One region of the Neobacillus sp. NPDC058068 genome, then DNA from elsewhere that is predicted to be linked to it. Evidence: riboswitches for the same ligand, from Rfam matches in the RefSeq annotation. Region 1 holds a riboswitch; each other region holds the start of a gene.

Region 1 (5,020 bases):
AAACTCCTCAGATGTATTACATCTATTACAGCTTCAATTGAAATCCCCATTCAAGCAGCCAGACAAGCGCTGCAGTAAAAATTCCGAGTGAGAGTCCAAGTACCAAAAAAACGTCAGTAAATGGCGTTTTTTTTTTGAATAAAAAAACTCTCCTTAATTACTAACTGCCATATATCAGTGAAAGTCGTTTTTGTCAATGATATCCTGTAAATCAGGTTGTATTTCAAAAATTTTAATAAAAAGTACTGGAAATTTTTATCACACTGTTATATAATTGCGATATAATAATATATCTGTTGTATAACAATTTGAATTTACTAAATGATAAAATAAAGGAGAAGAGAGCATGATAAAAATCGACTCGATTGCACGGAGAATATTAGGTTGGAAGTTAAATAGATGGGATCGTTGGTATGATTATGAAAAGGGGATTTTCATTCATGAGTCTGAGTTTCAACCAGAGAAAAACCTTGAACATGCAATGCTAATTGTTGAGCGATTAGAAGAATTAGGATTTACTTATACAATTAAAGGGTTTTCTAAGGTTTGCTTTAATGATATTTGTTCAACTGGGGAGACGTTGGCACAAGCAATTACGAATGCCGCCTACTCAATCGTCGAACTAAGTTCCATCCCTGATCACACAAGAATATGGCAGAAATTATGTTAAAAAAATAGTGCCAGGAATTATCCAGCATTCGGATGGTTCCTAGCACCTTTTTATTTTGCATAAAAGTTTTCTGTATAGTAGGGCTGTGATTGATCATTAAAGGCAACGCCTACTCCTAAATATTTATATCCATCACGCAATATATTTTCACGGTGGCCAAGTGAGTTCATTAAACCTTCATGGGCAAAGATGCTGCTAAATTGTCCATAAGCAAGGTTCTCCCCGGCCAAATGAAAGATGATATGATCCTCTTTCATCCGATCAAATGGTGATTGACCTTTACGATTTGTATGATCAAAATACTGATTGACTGCCATATCCGTGCTATGTTTGCGGGCTGTTTCTTTGACATCGTTATCCCATGTTAGGATGGGGAGCCCGTGTTCAACGCGTGCAGCATTCGTTAAATCGAATAACTGGTATTCAAATCCTTCTTTCAAAACCGGACTTGCCGCGGTGTAAAGTTCACGTTTCTTTTGTTCCGTGTCTTTATTGATTAATTGCATTGCTGTAACCGTATTGTTCTCGTGTTTATCGTAAAAAATAGTTACATAAACATCATCAAGCAAGAACACATCATTGTCGCTATTTTCCTGTAATTGATAGATCATCAAACCTTTTTGAATTTTGGTCAGTGGTTCCCCCAATGTTGCTCGAACACTGTCTTTCGAGCTTCCTAACTTGATCCCCTTTGCAGACGCAATTAAATCCTGGTTTGTGTAAAGGCCTGCTGCTTTACCTTTTTCATCATACATTACCATAAAAAAATCTCGATAATTGTCGTGGTAGGTATACCATTTAGCCCCATATTCGTTAAGGGAGGCACGGTTCGCCTGACCTAAATTGTGTTCAATATTTTCTTTAGTCTCACCAAGTTCAACATTATGAATAGAAAAGACTTGTCCAACCGGGGTTTTTAACGCTAATTTTTCTCTATCTGCCGGTTTTTCCTTTTGTTGTGATTGCGGTAAATCTTTTAACTTAAGATTAAGCTGTTCCCATAATTGTTGAATTTTTTCAGATAAAGTATTAATGGCAGCAAGAACTTCTGGGTTATCTTTGACGTCATTTATTTTAGATTCGACTTGACCAATTGCCGGTCCGTAATCGGAGTTTTCTATCTTTTGTTTAATAAAAGGTCCAGAAACATATAATATAAACAATAATGCTAGGATTGAAAAAAAACGCATCATAACCGTTTCCTCCATTTCTATTAGAATTGTAACCAATCTAGTTAAAATGTATAAGCAATATGCTTATAATGAATAAAAATAAACAGATGGAATCATTTTTTTCGCGAAGAGAACTGGTTTATTATATGATGAAGGTGAAAAGTGGAGTCTATTATACAAGGAAATAGGTGTACTATGCAAAAAATAATCATTATTGGTGCAGGAATTCTCGGTGCATCTACGGCCTATCATCTTGCAAAACAAAATGCTGAGGTAATCTTAGTGGATCGCGAGGACATAGGACAGGCTACAGCTGCAGCTGCCGGAATTGTTTGTCCATGGCTTTCGCAGAGGCGAAATCAAGCATGGTACAGGTTAGCAAAAGGCGGGGCTCGTTACTATCCGGAGTTAATTGAGCAATTAGAAGCAAACGGAGAACAAGATACAGGTTATAAACGGGTAGGGGCGTTAAGCCTTCATACTGATTTTCATAAACTAGAACAAATGGCAGAACGAGCACGAAACCGTCGGGAGGATGCAACTGAAATTGGCGAGATTAGGATTTTATCGCCTATAGAAACAAAAGAACTTTTTCCGCCGTTATCGGAGGAATTTGGCTCTGTTTACGTTAGCGGCGGTGCACGCGTAAATGGAAGAGCATTGTGTAAAGCATTGATTCGTGCCTCCATAAAGCATGGGGTTACTTTTCTGAAAGGGAATGCGTCCCTTGTTATTAAACAAAATCGTGTGATTGGAATTAAACTTGAGGATAAAACGCTGTTTGCTGATCAGGTGATTGTTACCGCAGGGGCATGGGGAAATGAACTTCTCCAGCCATTATGTGTTGATTTTTTAATAAAACCGCAAAAAGCGCAAATTGTTCATCTGGAAATGCCTGAAACAGATACTGGCTCTTGGCCGGTTGTCATGCCGCCTAATAACCAATATCTGCTCACACTTGACAATGGACGTGTAATCGTCGGTTCAACACACGAAAACGAGGCTGGATTTGATCCCCGCGTAACCGCTGGCGGAGTGAATGAGATTTTAGGCAAAGTATTAGAAACAGCTCCCGGTTTAGCGAATAGCACCTTTGTTGAAACAAGGGTAGGTTTCCGCCCGGTTGCCCCGCACTTTCTTCCAGTGGCAGGAGCTTTGCCAAATTATGAAGGGATTTTTCTAGCAAATGGATTGGGGGCATCTGGGTTAACAAGTGGCCCTTATCTCGGTGCGGAACTGGCAAAACTAGTGTTAGGAAAAGAAACAGAAATTGACTTTAGTAGCTATGATGTTGCTGGAGCGCTAGGGGGTTAATTTTTGAGAAAACGACCGCTATTAGAGGTCGAAAAAAACGGTAATTAAAATGAAAAAAATTGGACAGGATGGTGGAGGATGAAGTTTATTTGACGGTGAGGTGATCCATTCATGAATGAACCTTTTGAATATCCCGACATTTTTTATAACGAAGTGATACTTTATCTTGAAACGAAATGGGACCGGCGCTTAAATGACCATGAGCGCCATGTATTGGTTGAAGGATACCGCTTCGGAAGAATGATTGAGGCTGAAAATGAAATAAAAATCATGTTCGCCGAATGAAAGAAAAAAAGTGTAACCTTTTCCTAATAAATAAAGTTGGTTTTCTTTTTACTATTTTGAGCAATAAAAAACCATTTGACATTTCTAATGAAGGTGTTAACATTAACCATGTGAGGATATTATAACAACATAATAGGTGAAGTTTATCCGCTAGAGGTGCCTTTTTAAAAGGCTGAGATTGAAGTGCTACTTCAGGACTCTATGAACCTGATCTGGGTAATACCAGCGTAGGGAAGTGGGAACCATGATATTTGAAGATCAAATGTTTTTATTTCAAATTTTCAACCACTTTCTTAATCAAAGAAAGTGGTTTTTTTGTTTTTCACTTCAATCGAACAAAGCGGAATCTTCTTAAAGGGGTGACTTGTATATTAACTAGTGTAAAAGATAAAGAGTTACATATTATTTCAAACGGTAAAATGCCGATTGAGAAGCTTCGTGAAATAGTTACCGATATTCACCCATATGTAACCGCAATCCACTTACGAGAAAAACAAAAAACAGCAAAGGAACTATTTCAAGCAGTCAAGCTTTTAATAAATGTAAACATCCCACCTTCAAAGATTATTATTAATGATCGGCTGGATGTTGCCCTGGTTACAAGGGCCCGAGGAGTCCAATTAGCCTTTCATAGTTTAGATACAGCCATTGTTAAAGAATATTTCCCACAGCTCATGATAGGTAGTTCAATCCACTCCTACAGAGAAGGACTTGAAGCAAAAGAGAAGGGCGCAGATTACGTGATTTACGGCCATGTCTTTCCTTCTCAATCAAAACCAGGTATGGGCCCTAAAGGGTTGGAGGAATTATCAAGGCTAACACAATTGGACATTCCAGTTATTGCTATCGGAGGCATAACAGCTAAGAATACGGGGCAGGTACTTCAGGCAGGAGCAAAAGGGGTCGCTGTCATGTCGGGGGTTTTAGAAGCTGACGATCCACTAAAAGCAGTAAAGTCCTATATAAATGTATTAAAAGATGGAGGTGGATAAGGTGGGAAATTTATTTGATGTTGCCATAATCGGAGGAGGAGTTAACGGATCCTCAATAGCCTATCAGCTATCAAAAATGGGAAGAAAAGTAATCATAATTGAGAAGGGCCGATTGGCTTGCCAAGCGTCAAGTGCGGCTGCTGGAATGCTGGCAGCACAAGCGGAGATTGAACAAGATGGTCCTTTATTCCAGTTAGCTTTAAAAAGCCAGGCAATGTTTGCGACTCTCTCAAGTGAGTTATTTGAATACACTGGAATTGATATCGAGTATGTAAATAAAGGAATGTTAAAAATCGCCGAAACGGAGCAACTAGCATTCGAAGTAAAAAAGCAGGTCATCTTTCAAAGGAATTGGGATCCAACTATAACATGGCTTAACACTAAGGAAATACGTGAAATGGAACCGTCTTTATCACCAAGTGTTTCAGGAGGGATGTATCTCCCTAACGATGGGCATGTGCATCCAGCAAAGTTGACAAAAGCGTTTGCAAAAGCAGCTGAATATTTTGGAGCAGAAATTCGTGAACATACTGAGGTCGTTTCTTTCGTTTATGAAAACGGTCAGGTTAAAGGGGTTAAAACTACCA
Region 2 (5,020 bases), on a different contig from region 1:
TGTAGTCGCAACGAAAACTTCATGATTACTCCCCCATTTTCTTCATTTAACTTCAATTATTGCCTTTTGCCGGACAGAATTCCTGAAAAATCGTCTTTGTTCTAACGAGCCAACCCGTCTATCGGCGAATTTTGAGGTCCTATCGGCGAATCTGCACATCCAACTATATTTACCGTGTGCTCAGTTTTTAATAGATTGACCTGCCTTAATTAAAACTTTCTTTCTTAAAAAAACCGTTAAGATCACTAACCCCAGCAGGGCTCCAGCGAACGAGCTAAAGATAAATAAGGGGATGAATCCAAAAAGGGTTGCTTCTTTTCCAAGTAAAAGTGTTGCAACAGGGTAACAAAGAATTGCGCCAATAATCCCCGTTCCAATTACTTCCCCAATGAATGCAAAATAGATTTTTCTAGTTTTTAAAAATAGTAGCGATGCCAGCAATGCCCCGACCATACTTCCGGGAAAGGCAAACATAGAACCGGTTCCCATCATATTTCTGAGCAGGGAGACACAAAAGGCTTGAGCGACGGCGTAAAAGGGACCTAATAGCACTGCTGATAAAACGTTCAAAAAATGCTGCATTGGAAATACTTTTGTGAATCCTATCGGAATTGATATCATGGAGCTAGAAATCGTGCCAATCGCAATCATCATTGCCGTAAGCGTCAGTTTATACGTTTTGTTCATAACATTTTTCCTCCCCAACAATATTTCTTAATACACTTGCAGCATCCATTGGTGAATCTGCCTGGCTGATGGCAGTAATCACCGAAACTCCATCTGCTCCCGCTTTGATAACGGAAGCGGCATTTTCACTTGTGATTCCGCCGATACCCACGATTGGAACGGTGTATCCCTCTTTCCTTAATGCTTGAATGAGAGTTGTCCCCCGTGACGGCTTTGCATCCAACTTCGTTTTTGTCGGAAAAACAGGTCCAATCCCGAAATAATCAGCCCCATCCCTTATGGCGATCATCGCCTCTTCATTGTTATGTACAGAAACACCAAGGATCCTGTCGCCAATCTTCTCTCTCACGGTTTTGACCGCCTCATCCTCCTGCCCGATATGAACACCATCTGCCTCAATCTCAAGTGCTAGTTGAATATCATCATTGACAATGAAAGGAATCTGGTGCTGTTTGCAGATTGCCTGGAGTTCTTTGGCAAGTGCGCGCTTTTCAACTCCCGTTAATTCCCCTTCTCCCTTTTCACGGAACTGAAAAAGGGTAATTCCACCTGCGATGGCTTCCATTAATACTTCGACTGGATTTTTCCTGCAGTTCGTAGTGCCCATGATAAAATAAACACTTAATGCCTCACGCAAGTCTTTCATGACCTTGCCAACTCCTTTATGTATTTTCTTTTTCGATAAGCCCAATGGTTAGTGGGTCCATGTCCCTGTCCAATCGTTAGGCCATCTTCAATTGCTGCTTGAATAAAATCCTTTGCTGTTAAAACAGCTTGATATACATTTGAGCCCTTAGCTAATTCAGCGGTTATGACGGCGGAGAAAGTGCATCCTGTTCCATGCGTGTTCTTTGTTTGAATGCGCTTGCTCGTAAAGGTGTAGAACTCGGCGCCATCAAATAATAAATCAGTTGATTCAGATTCATTTTCATCATGACCGCCTTTGATAACGATATTTTTCACACCTATTTCATAAAGTCGTTTGGCTGCTTCCTTCTTATCCTCATATGTCTGAATCGCCATGCCAGTCAGCACTTCCGCCTCAGGAATATTCGGAGTCACCACTTTAGCCAGCGGCAATAAATTCTTTTTCATTGAAAAAATAGCTTCCTGCTGGAGCAAGGAGGCGCCGCCTTTTGCAATCATCACAGGGTCAACCACTACATTCTCCCATTGATATTTTTTGAGATGTTCCGAAACGGCCTCGATGATTTCTGCGCTAAAAAGCATTCCTGTTTTCACGGCGTCCATACCGATATCCTCCCCAATGGCCTCAATCTGTTTGGCAACTGCCTCAACCGTCATCGGATAAACCGCATGAACTCCCAAAGTATTTTGAGCTGTAATTGCAGTTAAAGCCGACATGCCGTAAACCTCTAACTCTTGGAATGTCTTCAAATCAGCCTGAATCCCCGCACCGCCGCCGCTATCAGAACCTGCAATTGTTAATGCCTTTTTCATCTTACATTCCTCCGGTTATTTTTTTAAAAGAAGCATATAATTTTATCTCTTCAGTCGAAACCGATGACAATTGATTTAAAAATTCGATTTGGAAGCTGCCCGGCCCCATTTCCGCGGTTTTATGGGCTGCCTGTTCCGCTGCAATGCCATAGTATGCTAGGGCGGCTACAGAGGCCGTGAGCAGATCCTTTTCCACTCCCGCAAAAGCTCCAATCACGGAGGTTAGGAGGCAGCCGGTGCCTGTTACTTTTGTCAAAATCGGGTGTCCGTTGGCAACTAGATAGGTGGTTTCTCCGTCTGACACAACATCCTCCTTTCCAGTAACGACAACGACACAATTTAATTTTTTGGCAGCAGTGATGGTGAGATCCAGAATGTTTCCTTTTGTATCCCCTGCATCAACGCCTTTAATTTCCCAATTCTCCCCAATGACATTGGCGATTTCGGCGGCATTCCCTCTAATCACTGAAACCTTGACTTCGTTCATGATTCTTTGTGCAGTTTCCGTTCGGTACCGGGTAGCACCCGCGCCAACCGGATCAAAAATTACGGGAATATCGTGCTCATTGGCGGCTTTTCCAGCCAAAATCATTGCCTCCACCGTCTGTGAATTTAACGTCCCGATATTCAAAACTAGTGAACTAGCAATCTGTGCCATGTCTGCTGCCTCTTCGACGGCATTGGCCATGACGGGTGACGCACCGAGGGTAAGAAGCCCATTTGCCGTAAAATTTGTGACGACGACATTGGTGATGTTATGGACAAGTGGATTTACCTCCCTTACTTTTTGTAAAGTCTCGGATAATTTAATTTTTTCCATTTTACTCTCTCCCTTTTTTTAAAAATAAAAAAACCAGATCCCCCAAAAAGGACCTGGTTAGTAAGCATGTGAATAAAATAACTTTATTTCACTTAACTACTTTCCTACGCTGGTATTACCCAGATCAGGTCCAAAGGGTTAAAAACATAACGTTTTCTCTCAGCCTGAATTCAGGGCACCCCTAGTAGATACATCACATATTAAATTATGTTCATAGTAACGCTAACTCCCATAGTTGTAAAGAAAATTGTTCCAGTTTAAATGGTAATCTCATTTTCCTAACAGTTTTATGCTCATTCCTTAAAATTTGTTTATTTCTTAAATTCGCACATAGAATCACTATATTCGCCCGGTGGAACGTCGAATTCGCCCATGGAATTTAGCTTTAAGAATCTCATTCGTCGAATATCCATTCCCTATTTTAGCTTTTCGCTAATTCCATAAGCTCTTTTAGTTCATTTGTAAATCCCTTTACCGCGCGATGAGCGACCACGGTGACTGGGACACCCATAAAGCCGAGGTTCTCCACTTCCTTTTGATATTGAGAATTGGCTGACACGTTTCTAGTTTCAAACGAAATCCCTTCCTGTGTCAGGACTTTTTTGACCATATCACATTCAATGCAGTCGTTTGTCGTATAGACGATGACCTGTTTTTTCATTAATCATTTTCCCCTCTTTCTAGGTTTTTCACAGGTTATCTATGAAAATGGGAAAGCCGCCCCTGAACTCGATAATTGTCAGTTCTTGCGCTTTCCCAAGCAATAATTACATTATAAACGATGAACGATAAAATACTATATTAGCAGTGCAAAAGAAACAAAGCACATTAAAATTACGAGGATCACTGAAGAAATTACAAAAAAAACCAAAATGTCCACCTGGGGTGGACATTTGCCGAAAGTGTCTTTTTGTGGTGCCTGACACCCTCTTTGAAACCCCTTTATATTTTGGAAAAAAAAAATCAAGAATTTCAATTCCAGACCTAGTTGTGTCTTGGTGTTCTAACTGTTTGCATGGATGGGGTTGTATATTTTTTTGATAAATTTATGAACTAGTTCGGGCAGTATTTTTTTTCGTCTTGTCACTAGCGCCGTGACCATCGCCTTTTTTTCATCCTTTGACACATTCCAGTCATCAGGGATGATTTCAACGATTTCCTCTATTAATAGAATTGGAATGGTTTGAATGACTTCCAATTGTTCGAAAAATAGTTCTTCTTCCTCGATAAAGGATGCCATTATTTGATGGGTTGCACTTTTGAGCAATTCAACGGGAAGATGATCGAGCTCATCCAGAAGCCAGCTGTATGATCCGAAAATTTCCGCCTGATCAATCATCCATAATTGGTAGGAATTCGCGGTTTCTTCACGCAAAAGAATGTTTTTCCGCGTGCGGTCCCGGTTACAAAGCCAATAATCTAAAAGAATAATTCCTGCTAATGGCTGATGATTAATAATCTGCGAAATATTGGAAACCTGATGACCATCCAAACAATTGGGAATATACAACGAAGCAAATTGGTGCTGAGAAAGGCTCATCTCTCTGAGCTCGGGCACCTGTGCTAAGAATTCTGGAGGAATTTCGATAATTTTTGCAAAGGGAATCGGCAGTCCAAGATATCTTCCTAAGCAATATCCGACCCATTCATTTGCTAATGATTTTTCAAAACCCGGTTGAAAATATTTTACGACATAGTCTTTTCCATCACTAAAAGTGATTAAATGAGCATTCGATTTTCCTTCTAGTTTCCTTAGGTAAGCAATGGGTTCGGTCATTGTGGATCCACCTCACCATTGCGATTCGTTTCAGTTGGAACCCATTTTTGTAATAAATGAATATATTGTTCCGCGACCAACTGAATCGCGAACAAATCTTCCACCCTTTGAATCGCGGCCTGTGACATATGTTGATGCACTTCCGATTCGTCGATAATTCCATAAATTTGATTAACAGCATCCTCTACGTTTTGGCCACGATAAAGCAGTCCGGTTTCCCCATTTACAACGAGTTCATTGATTGGCATAATATTGGAGGCAACTACAGGCACGCC
Region 3 (5,020 bases), on a different contig from region 1:
ATGAAACTATAAGCCGCAAGCGGGGTATAATAATCTGCTAATAAGCCCTGCAAACTGGCATCATTCGGTACAAAATAGATAATATTCATCGTCGAAATAATCGCTTCTTTGGCTAGGAATCCTGTGATTAATGACGCGGATGCCTGCCATGTAGAAAAGCCAAGCGGCGCAAAAATTGGCGCAATCGCATTTCCAATTGCAGCTAAATAGCTGTGATCCATATCCACGTTTAATCCATTGGGACCTGCATATGATAACAGCCAGATAAAGACCGAACCAGCGAAAATAAAGGTTCCAGCCTTTCTTACGAAGCCTTTTCCTTTATCCCAAGTGCTTCTCCATAGTGATTGGAATTGAGGTAGACGATACGGCGGCAATTCAATCACAAATAAGGAAGTTTCTGATTTTAAAATTGTTGAAGAAAAGATTTTAGCCAAGATTAAGGCCACAACAATTCCAAGGACATAAAGGCTTAGAACAACAAATGCCTTATTACCGGCAAAAAAGGCACCCACAAATAAAGCATATACGGGTAAACGGGCCGAACAGGACATTAATGGCGTAAGTAAAATGGTTAATAACCGTTCCCTTGGTGTTTCAATCGTTCGTGCCGCCATGATTCCAGGAACATTACAGCCGAAGCCAATCATCATCGGGATAAAGGCCTTCCCATTCAATCCGACTGATTCCATAATTCGGTCCATAACCAAGGCAACCCTGGCCATGTACCCGGAATCTTCTAATAACGAAATAAAGAAGAACAGAATAAAAATTTGCGGTACAAACACGAGAACACCGCCAACACCTGCGACCAATCCATTAATTATTAAAGCATGAATAAACTCCGAAGCATTTATGGCTGTTAGCACCTTCTCGAATCCGACTGTAACCGGTCCAGTGAAAAGGGCATCAAGAGCATCAGATAAGGGCGTTCCCAGCCAATCAAATGTCAGCATGAACATAAAATACATGAGCAATAAGAAAATCGGCATCCCTAAGAAACGATTCGTAACAATACTGTCAATTTTTTCCGACAGTGGAATATCCGAATTACTTTTTCTAGCTACATCTGCCACGATACCCTCAATGACTTCTTTTCTTTTTAAATAGATGAGGTTTGCTAATGATTTACTATCATATAGCTCCTGTAATTTAATTTCCAAATTTGCACTAATGGTCTTCAATTTTTCGGAATCTGCAATACTATTTACATATTCCTGAACATATTCATTTCCTTCAAAATACTGAATCGCCAGAAAACGTGCAGAATGATTGGTTTTTCCGATTATTTCAACGGTCAATGCCGTGATTGCTTCCTCAACCTCTTTTCCATAATAAACGAGGTTCTTTTTCGTTGGCTGAATTGATTTTGTTGCGATGACATCTACTAGTTTATCGCAGCCTTTTCCACTTCTTGCTACGACTGGAACGACTGGTACACCAAGAACTTCCGATAACTTAGATGCGTCTATATGAATCCCGCGCTTATTGGCGACATCTATCATATTTAGACCAATAAGAGCTGGCTTTTCAAATTCAAGTAATTGCAGGGTCAAATGTAGATTTCGTTCTAATTGTGAAGCATCCAATATATTTAACAGGCGGTCAACCGATTCATTCAAGAAAAAGGAAGTGACCACCCCTTCATCCTTTGACAATGGATTAAGGGTATATACACCTGGCAAATCTATTAAATGACCAATATTATTTTTGAAAACGCCGACTTTCTTTTCAACGGTTACACCACTCCAGTTACCGACATACTCATAGGAACCTGTTAGATTATTAAACAATGATGTTTTCCCGGTATTAGGGTTTCCGATAAGAGCGATTTCCATTATATTCTCTCCACTTCAATCTGAACTGCCTCTTTGCGGCGGATACCGACACATTGTCCGCATGATTCAATCATAATTGGACCGCCAAATGGCATGACACATTTCACGCACACTTCTGAGCCTTCTGTTATCCCTAAATCAAGTAAACGTCTTTGTACCAGGTGACCGACATGAGAAATGTCAATAATCTTTCCCTTATCTCCTGCTTTTAACGATCCAAACATGTATATCACCCTTATCTAGGTTAATTGAGAATGATTATCTTTCTATATTGACATTTTAACACTTTTTTAGGGAAAGGGCATACTAATTTTGTGACAAATGTTCGAAAAAAAAAGAAAAGCAGTTTGCCTTTCTTTTTCACTCCATTTTAATGTTCTTGTAAAAAACTTTTCTTTGGCATTGCACCGATCACAAGAATGATGATAATCGCACTGATAACGAAGCTTGGGAGCATATAGGTTCCATTATATATGAGCGAGTAGGTTGTTACCGGCTGGTCCTTAGGTGCATATTCACCGAAGAAAACGATCCCAGAAACAACATGACATAGATAACGGAGAAAACTTCCAAAAAAGGCGCCAATTATTGTGAATATCATCCATTTCCCTTTATTACCTTCAGCAAGGGCTTTTTGAATTTGACCAACAAAAACGCCTGCTAAGCCCACTACTGTAAAAGCAATAAAATAATCGATAATACCTTGAACAATGGTATAAATTTGGGCAAAACCTAGGATAAATTGTAATAGACCTAGTAAGAAGCCTGTTAGTAGGCCACCCTTTATTCCCCAGCGATAGGCCATGAGGAAAATTGGGACCATAGCAATAGAAATGGATCCACCCTGCGGCCAAAATCTTACCATTAAGAAACCTGATAACAGATCAAGTAAGTAGGCAAGTGCGGTAAAAACAGCAATTTCCGTAATAAATAGTGTGTTACTTCTCTTTTTGTTCACTCCTGTTTCCCCCTATTAAACGTTTTGGATTCGTTTGATATCTTCCTTAAACAAGATGGCGCCCTAAATTTAAACGAAAAAAAAGCAATGAGACATAAGGAATTGTCTGCATTGCTTAACGATCCGGCAAACCACATCCCTACGCTAGTGTTAACTAACAGGTTCATAGGGTCAGAACTCGAACGTTCACTCTCAGCCGCATAAAGCAGCCCCCCCTGTGGAAATATTCAATTGATTCCATAATCGAATATACTATTGAATAAACGCTTTGACAAGGAAAATATTACATCCATGTTAAAAACGTATGATTTTATTTCCCAATTAAGATTTATCAAGACTGATATTGGGAAATTTTTTTTCTTTCAATTAATAAAGGGTTTTACTCAGAATAAGCGAATTATCTTTGTAAGAAAGTTTCTACAGAGGGGGTTAATATGTTTACAGATAAACAAACCGATTTAATTGCCTTTTTTGCTAAAAATAAAGAAAAATTATTACGAGAATGGGATAATTCAAGTGTTATCTCTAAAGGGGACCCTTTTTTAGGGGAAATTCGTAAAAATGCTATAGCACTTCTTAACGTTGTATTAACTATGCATGAGATGACGGACGAGGAAATTTTAGTGACGCTTGAAAGTCTAGCGAAAAAAATTTCACAAGAAAGAGTAATGGCTAATATTAACATTGGCGACTTTGTTTATAATGTTAATTTGGGCAGAACGATTTTATATAGCTATTTAAGTAAAACGGGTATTTCTTGGCCCGATCTTCAGGAATCGATGAATAGAATTAATTTTTGCTTCGATAAATTTCTTTATTTTGCCGTTTCTCATTATACAGAGGCAAAAAACAAAATCATTGAAGAAAAAACCTTATTCATCGACTCGACCCATCAGGATCGGTTAACACTTCTTGGACAAATGACGTCCAGTTTCATTCATGAATTTAGGAACCCGCTTACATCTATTCAGGGATTTATTCAATTACTGAAAGCAGATTATCCAAATATGAAGTATTTGGAGATTATTTCAAGTGAATTAGACCAACTAAATTTTCGCATCTCTCAGTTCCTGCTTTTATCGAAAAAAGAATTAATCGGTAAAGAAAAAGCGGAATTCAAGATGAATCAGCTAATTGATGAAGTATTAAACTTTCTCTACCCGAGTATTCTTGACGGTAAAGTTAAAATAAACAAGGATTTAAATGAAGATATTACACTGCATGGTTATGCTGACGAAATTAGACAGGTCTTTATTAATATCATTTTTAATGCCATTGATGTTCTTAATCATCATGTGCATGAGAATCCAACGATAGATATTTTCAGCTATTTAAAAGATCCTCAGAACATCACAATCGATATTTCTAATAATGGACCAATAATTCCGGCAGAATTGCAGAAAACCATATTTGAGCCATTTTTTACGACAAAAAAGCTTGGCACTGGTCTTGGGTTATTTGTCTGTAAAGAAATTATTGAAAAACATAAAGGGGAGATGTTTTGCGATTCCAAACCAGAGAAAACCACCTTTTCGCTTACTCTCCCTCTTGCCGCTTCCCCCAAAATTACATGAATAAACTAGTATAGAAAATCCCTGCTTATTTCGGAGCTGGGATTTTTTTCAATATACACCTTCCGAAAAAGTTTTTTTGGCATATGATGTACTAAAATTTTTTTCGGGAGCTTTGCCTATGTTTACATTAAAAGTTGACCATGAAATTGAGCTTCAATTGTTTGAACGACAACACGCATTACAACTATATCAGCTTGTTGAAGAAAATCGCGAACATTTACGGGAATGGATGCCATGGGTTGACAGTATGAATGCCCTTTATCATTTCGAATCCATTATACCGGTTTGGCTTACTCAATTTGCCGAGAATACTGCCATTAATGTTGGGATTATTTACAAGGGGGAACTTGTTGGATCAATTGGATTACATCAAATGGATTGGTATAACAGCACGGCAAGCATTGGCTATTACCTTGCTAAAAAGGCGGAAGGACACGGTATAATCACCCGTGCTGTTCAAACCTTGTTAAACTACGCTTTTTTTCAATTAGGATTAAACCGGATTGAAATTCGCTGCGGGGTTAAAAACAAGAAAAGCCAGGCGATTCCCGATAGACTTAGGTTCGTTAAAGAAGGAATTATTAGAGATGGAGAACAATTAAACGGCCGCTTTCATAATCTGATCATTTACAGCATGCTGGCTCGTGAAT
Region 4 (5,020 bases), on a different contig from region 1:
AACGACCGAATGTGACATAAACAACCTCCTTGACGTACAGTTATATACTGAGTATACTCAGCATATAACAAGTAGTGAGTATACTCAATAAATTCCATCTTACTTCATTAACGAGTTTATTCAAAGAGAAAAAATCACATTTATTACTGTAAGGGAGTGTGGGACGATGATTGATAACATGATGGAAGCTGTCCTTTACCACCAATTTGGCGATCCGGATGTAATGAAAGTTGCGCAGCTGAAACGACCGGAACCACAGGAAGGTGAAGTCCTTGTTCGCATTCATGCTTCAGGCGTATTGCCAATTGATTGGAAACTACGTCAAGGATGGATTCCTATGCCAGTACGCTTTCCTGTTATTCCAGGCAGTGCATTTGCGGGTATTATTGAAAAAGTAGGAGCAAATGTTACCGAATTTGAAGTTGGACAAAAGGTGTTTGGACGTAGCTCTAATGGGACTTACGCAACTTATACGACCGTTTCGACAGATACTATCGCGTTGAAGCCGGAATCGATTGGATTCGAGGAAGCAGCAGTGATATCCGGCGGTGCAACAACTGCTTGGCAAGTATTGATCAATGACGGGAATGTAACGGCCCAAGATCGGGTTCTGATTCATGGTGCTGCAGGTGGGGTAGGACTGTTTGCCGTTCAATTTGCAAAATGGAAAGGAGCATACGTCACAGCGACAGCTGGTCCAGCTAATGTGGACTTCGTTTATTCCATAGGAGCAGATACGGTTATTGATTACACTTCAACTCAGTTTGAAAAGGTCGTTCATGACATGGACTTTGTTTTCGATACTGTTGGAGGAGAGACACTTGAGAGATCTTGGAACGTTATTAAACAAGGCGGGACACTAATTTCAATAGCGGGACAACCGTCATTAGAAAGAGCACAAGAAGAAAACGTTAAGTTGATTAAGCCAAGTCGGTTGTTTGCTAAGAAGGATTTGGAGGCTATTGCAAGATTAATGGATGAAGGGAAAGTAAAAGGGTACGTTGGTCAGCGGTTTTCATTGCAAGAAGCAGTAAAGGCTCATGAACTTAGTCAACGTGGACATGGACGCGGCCGAATCATACTTTCACTAGTTGAATAACCATAAAGCAGTTATTTACTTTTGTGATGCAATCATTTTAGATTAGCAACCTCAGTATTTAATTCTTATTAATTTAATGAATCGCTTGATAAAACTATCAAATATTAATCGTTTATTCATAGTTTGTTCATTTCTAAAGGTTATGATAAATACATGAAACGGACATAATCTTTTCATCCCTTTCAACCCCCTTTTAATATATATTTTTTATCCGGCCAATTGCCGGATATTTTTTTTGATCTTATTACTTAATTATGAATCCTTTGCCATTTGCACTTCCGACTGCTCTGATAGCCTTTTTATTCCCAATCAAAACAGCAATATCAAAGAAGAATTTCTTCGTTGCACTCCTTTCTAAAGAATTACCATATTTTGCACTGGTCAAAATAAAGGTTTCTGTTATAATTTGTTTGGAATAAAATTTAATAGCTAGAATTGTAGGGGGACCGGTGTTGCCGGTTGAGATAGCATCCTTAAGATGCTGACTCTTAGAACCTGATCTGGTTAATGCCAGCGGAGGGAACATATTCTTAAACAAATAAATTTGTTTGCTTATATGCGCCCTGGGTTCTCCCCTAGGGCGCTTTTATTATGTACATAGGAGGAATAGGAATAATGAAGAAGTGGTTAATCGCAATATGTTCATTATTAATGATTGCGGGCTGTAGCAATTCGAATTCAGCATCAGAAGCGAACAAGAATGACAAACACTCTCTGAAAAAGGTATCTGTCGTACTAGATTGGACACCAAACACGAATCATACCGGTTTATATGTGGCAAAAGAAAAAGGCTATTTTAAAGATGAAGGATTAGATGTGGACATCATTATGCCAGGTGATGCTGGAGCAGATCAGCTTGTGGCTTCAGGTAAATCAGAGTTTGGCGTAAGCTATCAGGAATCGATCACACAAGCTCGCATACAAGGAGTTCCACTTGTTTCTGTCGCAGCCGTTATTCAACACAATACATCTGGTTTTGCCTCACCAGCTGCAAAAAACATTGTTTCACCAAAGGACTTTGCAGGTAAAACATACGGTGGCTGGGGCTCACCTGTTGAAAAATCGGTTATTTCTTCCTTAATGAAGAAAGAAAATGCCGATGTCAATAAAGTTTCGATTGTCAATATGGGAGATACTGATTTCTTTACAGCTGTGAAACGAGACATCGATTTCGCATGGATTTATTATGGATGGACTGGTGTTGAGGCAGAGCTCCGTGGAGAAAAGCTCAATATGGTATACCTAACAGACTACTCTGATAAACTCGATTATTATACACCAGTTATCGCAACGAATGAAAACATGATTAAAGAAAACCCAGATACAGTAAAAGCTTTTGTAAAAGCTGCTTCCAAAGGGTATGAATTTGCAATTAAACATCCATCCGATGCTGCCGACATTTTAATTAAAGATGTGCCTGACTTGGATCCAAAGCTTGTGAAGAAAAGTCAAGAATGGCTAGCCTCTAAATATCAGGATGATGCACCAAGATGGGGCGAGCAAAAACAAAAAGTATGGGAAAATTATGCTACATGGATGTTTGACAATGGACTTCTTGAGAAAAAGCTTGATGCTAAAAAAGCATTTACAAATAAATTTTTACCACAATAAGGGGGAAATGAAATGACAAATTCACTGATCAGTATTCAAATCATACCAAAAACAAAAAATGGCGAAAGTGTTATTCCTTATGTAGATGAAGCAATCCGAGTGATTCAAGAGTCAGGGGTAAAATTCGAGGTACATCCGCTTGAAACCACAATGGAAGGCGATTTTCAGCAATTACTACAGGTGATCACGAAAATGAATGATCGCATGATTGAGATGGGCAGCAGTAACGTTATCTCACAAATAAAAGTATTGTACCAGCCATCAGGGATCTCCATGGATCAGCTTACGGAGAAATATAGATAATGATGAAAATCATAGCGAAAGGGTGGAGACCGGTATTGGTTCTCCTCCTTTTATTCATTGTATGGGAAACGGTTACGATTAAAACTGGAGTTCCGGATTGGCTTTTACCCACTCCGACAAAAATATTTTATGAGGGTTTCGATGGTTGGGCTAACTTTTACCCTCATTTATTATCAACGATCAAATTATCCTTACTCGGATTTGCATTCGGTTTATTAATCGGGGTAGTTACAGCTATTCTATTGCACTTGCTCCCTTTCATTCGGGAATCGATTTATCCGTTGCTAATCATCTCACAAAACATTCCTATTATCGTCCTAGCTCCTCTTTTAGTGATTTGGTTTGGCTTTGGATTATTACCAAAAATGATCGTCATCACGCTCGTTTGCTTTTTTCCTATCACCGTTGCCGCATTAGATGGATTTAAGCAAACTTCCAATGAGTTAAAGCATTACATGATTATGGCAGGAGCATCGAATAAGCAATTATTTTGGAAGCTAGAGCTTCCCTATGCCCTTCCTTCCCTATTTTCAGGTTTAAAAATTTCCGCTACCTATAGTGTCATGGGTGCAGTTATTTCTGAATGGCTTGGTGCGAAGGATGGTATCGGTGTTTATATGACGCTCGCCTCCTCATCCTTCCGTACAGATAGAGTTTTTGTCGCCATATTTGCTATTGTGGCATTAAGTTTATTATTTTTTTCTATCATCGTTCTGATTGAACGCTGGCTCGTTCGGTGGCAGTTGAAAGGGGCGAAATGAAAGTGAGTCATCTTACTGTTTCAAATATTTCTAAGCAATTTGACAAAAATGAAGTCATCAAAGATCTCTCATTTACTGTTGAAAAGAATGAGTTTGTTTCGATTCTTGGGCCATCAGGTAGTGGAAAAAGTACCATTTTCAGTCTTATCGGAGGAATCCTCTCACCGGATCAAGGAACGATTCACTTAGATCAGCAAGTCATTAACGGAAAACGGGGGTTTATTAGCTATATGCCACAAACCCCTTCTCTCCTTCCTTGGAGAACGATTATCGAAAATGTATTGCTTGGGCAAGAGCTTCAAGGAAAAAAAGAAAAAGAAGCAGCATTAGAAATGATCGATATCGCTGGATTAACGGGTTATGAACATGCATATCCTCATGAATTATCAGGTGGTATGAAACAAAGGGCTTCCTTTATTCGAGCATTATTAAGTCCCCAATCCATCATTTGCTTGGACGAACCTTTTTCGGCCTTAGATGAATTAACACGACTTGATATGCAAAAATGGCTTTTATCGATTTGGGAAGAACATCGAAGAACCATCCTTTTCGTGACACATAATATTGAAGAAGCATTATTTCTATCTGACCGAATTATTGTTTTATCCAATAAACCTTCTCAGGTGGCAGCCGAATTTCATGTTCCTTTTTCACGTCCAAGAGAGGAAAGTCTATTTCTAGAAGACGAGTTCTTAGAATGGAAAAGGAAAATTTACTATTCTCTAAAAAAACTATCATGAGTCTCAACTCGAAATCTAGGCATGGAAATCAGCCTAATATGAGTTTATATACCAACATAATAAAGGAGGTGTGAGCAGAGCAGTACCTCACAAATTTAAAGTGGTAAATATATTTATCAAACTTTAGACGGGATAGGCTGACGCATTTATGCGACGCTCCGCCCATTTTCCACAAAAACAGGAGAGTGATTACGTTGTTAAAAATGATTGATGCACATATTCATTTAGATCATTACAACGATGAAGAAATAAAGGATATCATTGAAAGAGACTCATCCTTAGAAGCACTAATATCCGTTTCTTTCGATTTAGAATCGAGTAAGAAAAATAAGGATCTTGCCAAAAGATACTCAAAGGTGAAGCCAGCTTTTGGCTATCATCCTGAGCAGACGCCCCCTACGGAGAAACAAATGGCTGAACTTTTCAGTTGGATCAAGAGCAATCAAGATGAAATGGTCGCAATTGGTGAAGTAGGGCTCCCTTATTATTTAGGAAAAGAACAAAAA

Evidence for each region. A riboswitch is a leader RNA that binds a small molecule or an ion and turns the genes downstream of it on or off. The one in region 1 is predicted to bind thiamine pyrophosphate.
Region 2: another riboswitch for thiamine pyrophosphate. It lies ahead of thiM (hydroxyethylthiazole kinase); the one in region 1 lies ahead of tenI (thiazole tautomerase TenI).
Region 3: another riboswitch for thiamine pyrophosphate. It lies ahead of thiT (energy-coupled thiamine transporter ThiT); the one in region 1 lies ahead of tenI (thiazole tautomerase TenI).
Region 4: another riboswitch for thiamine pyrophosphate. It lies ahead of ACFVSW_RS12255 (ABC transporter substrate-binding protein); the one in region 1 lies ahead of tenI (thiazole tautomerase TenI).

Annotation. Positions count from the first base shown of each region.
Region 1 is NZ_JBHVSI010000001.1:29,338-34,357, forward strand. Features, by position in the region: gene ACFVSW_RS00145 (BC1872 family protein) at 347-670, shown strand; gene ACFVSW_RS00150 (CAP domain-containing protein) at 721-1,863, opposite strand; gene ACFVSW_RS00155 (NAD(P)/FAD-dependent oxidoreductase) at 2,038-3,156, shown strand; gene ACFVSW_RS00160 (hypothetical protein) at 3,268-3,441, shown strand; TPP riboswitch at 3,584-3,692, shown strand; gene tenI (thiazole tautomerase TenI) at 3,693-4,433, shown strand; gene ACFVSW_RS00170 (NAD(P)/FAD-dependent oxidoreductase) at 4,435-5,020, shown strand, end outside.
Region 2 is NZ_JBHVSI010000010.1:89,817-94,836, forward strand. Features, by position in the region: gene tenA (thiaminase II) at 1-23, opposite strand, end outside; gene thiW (energy coupling factor transporter S component ThiW) at 181-687, opposite strand; gene thiE (thiamine phosphate synthase) at 671-1,333, opposite strand; gene thiD (bifunctional hydroxymethylpyrimidine kinase/phosphomethylpyrimidine kinase) at 1,330-2,148, opposite strand; gene thiM (hydroxyethylthiazole kinase) at 2,150-2,968, opposite strand; TPP riboswitch at 3,053-3,161, opposite strand; gene ACFVSW_RS13255 (glutaredoxin family protein) at 3,390-3,629, opposite strand; gene ACFVSW_RS13260 (HipA family kinase) at 3,972-4,745, opposite strand; gene ACFVSW_RS13265 (glycosyltransferase family 4 protein) at 4,742-5,020, opposite strand, start outside.
Region 3 is NZ_JBHVSI010000002.1:398,951-403,970, forward strand. Features, by position in the region: gene feoB (ferrous iron transport protein B) at 1-1,838, opposite strand, end outside; gene ACFVSW_RS04270 (FeoA family protein) at 1,838-2,062, opposite strand; gene thiT (energy-coupled thiamine transporter ThiT) at 2,209-2,796, opposite strand; TPP riboswitch at 2,916-3,022, opposite strand; gene ACFVSW_RS04280 (histidine kinase N-terminal domain-containing protein) at 3,231-4,370, shown strand; gene ACFVSW_RS04285 (GNAT family N-acetyltransferase) at 4,489-5,020, shown strand, end outside.
Region 4 is NZ_JBHVSI010000009.1:80,359-85,378, reverse strand. Features, by position in the region: gene ACFVSW_RS12265 (MarR family winged helix-turn-helix transcriptional regulator) at 1-18, opposite strand, end outside; gene ACFVSW_RS12260 (NADP-dependent oxidoreductase) at 167-1,099, shown strand; TPP riboswitch at 1,529-1,638, shown strand; gene ACFVSW_RS12255 (ABC transporter substrate-binding protein) at 1,715-2,710, shown strand; gene ACFVSW_RS12250 (thiamine-binding protein) at 2,723-3,013, shown strand; gene ACFVSW_RS12245 (ABC transporter permease) at 3,013-3,774, shown strand; gene ACFVSW_RS12240 (ABC transporter ATP-binding protein) at 3,777-4,514, shown strand; gene ACFVSW_RS12235 (TatD family hydrolase) at 4,709-5,020, shown strand, end outside.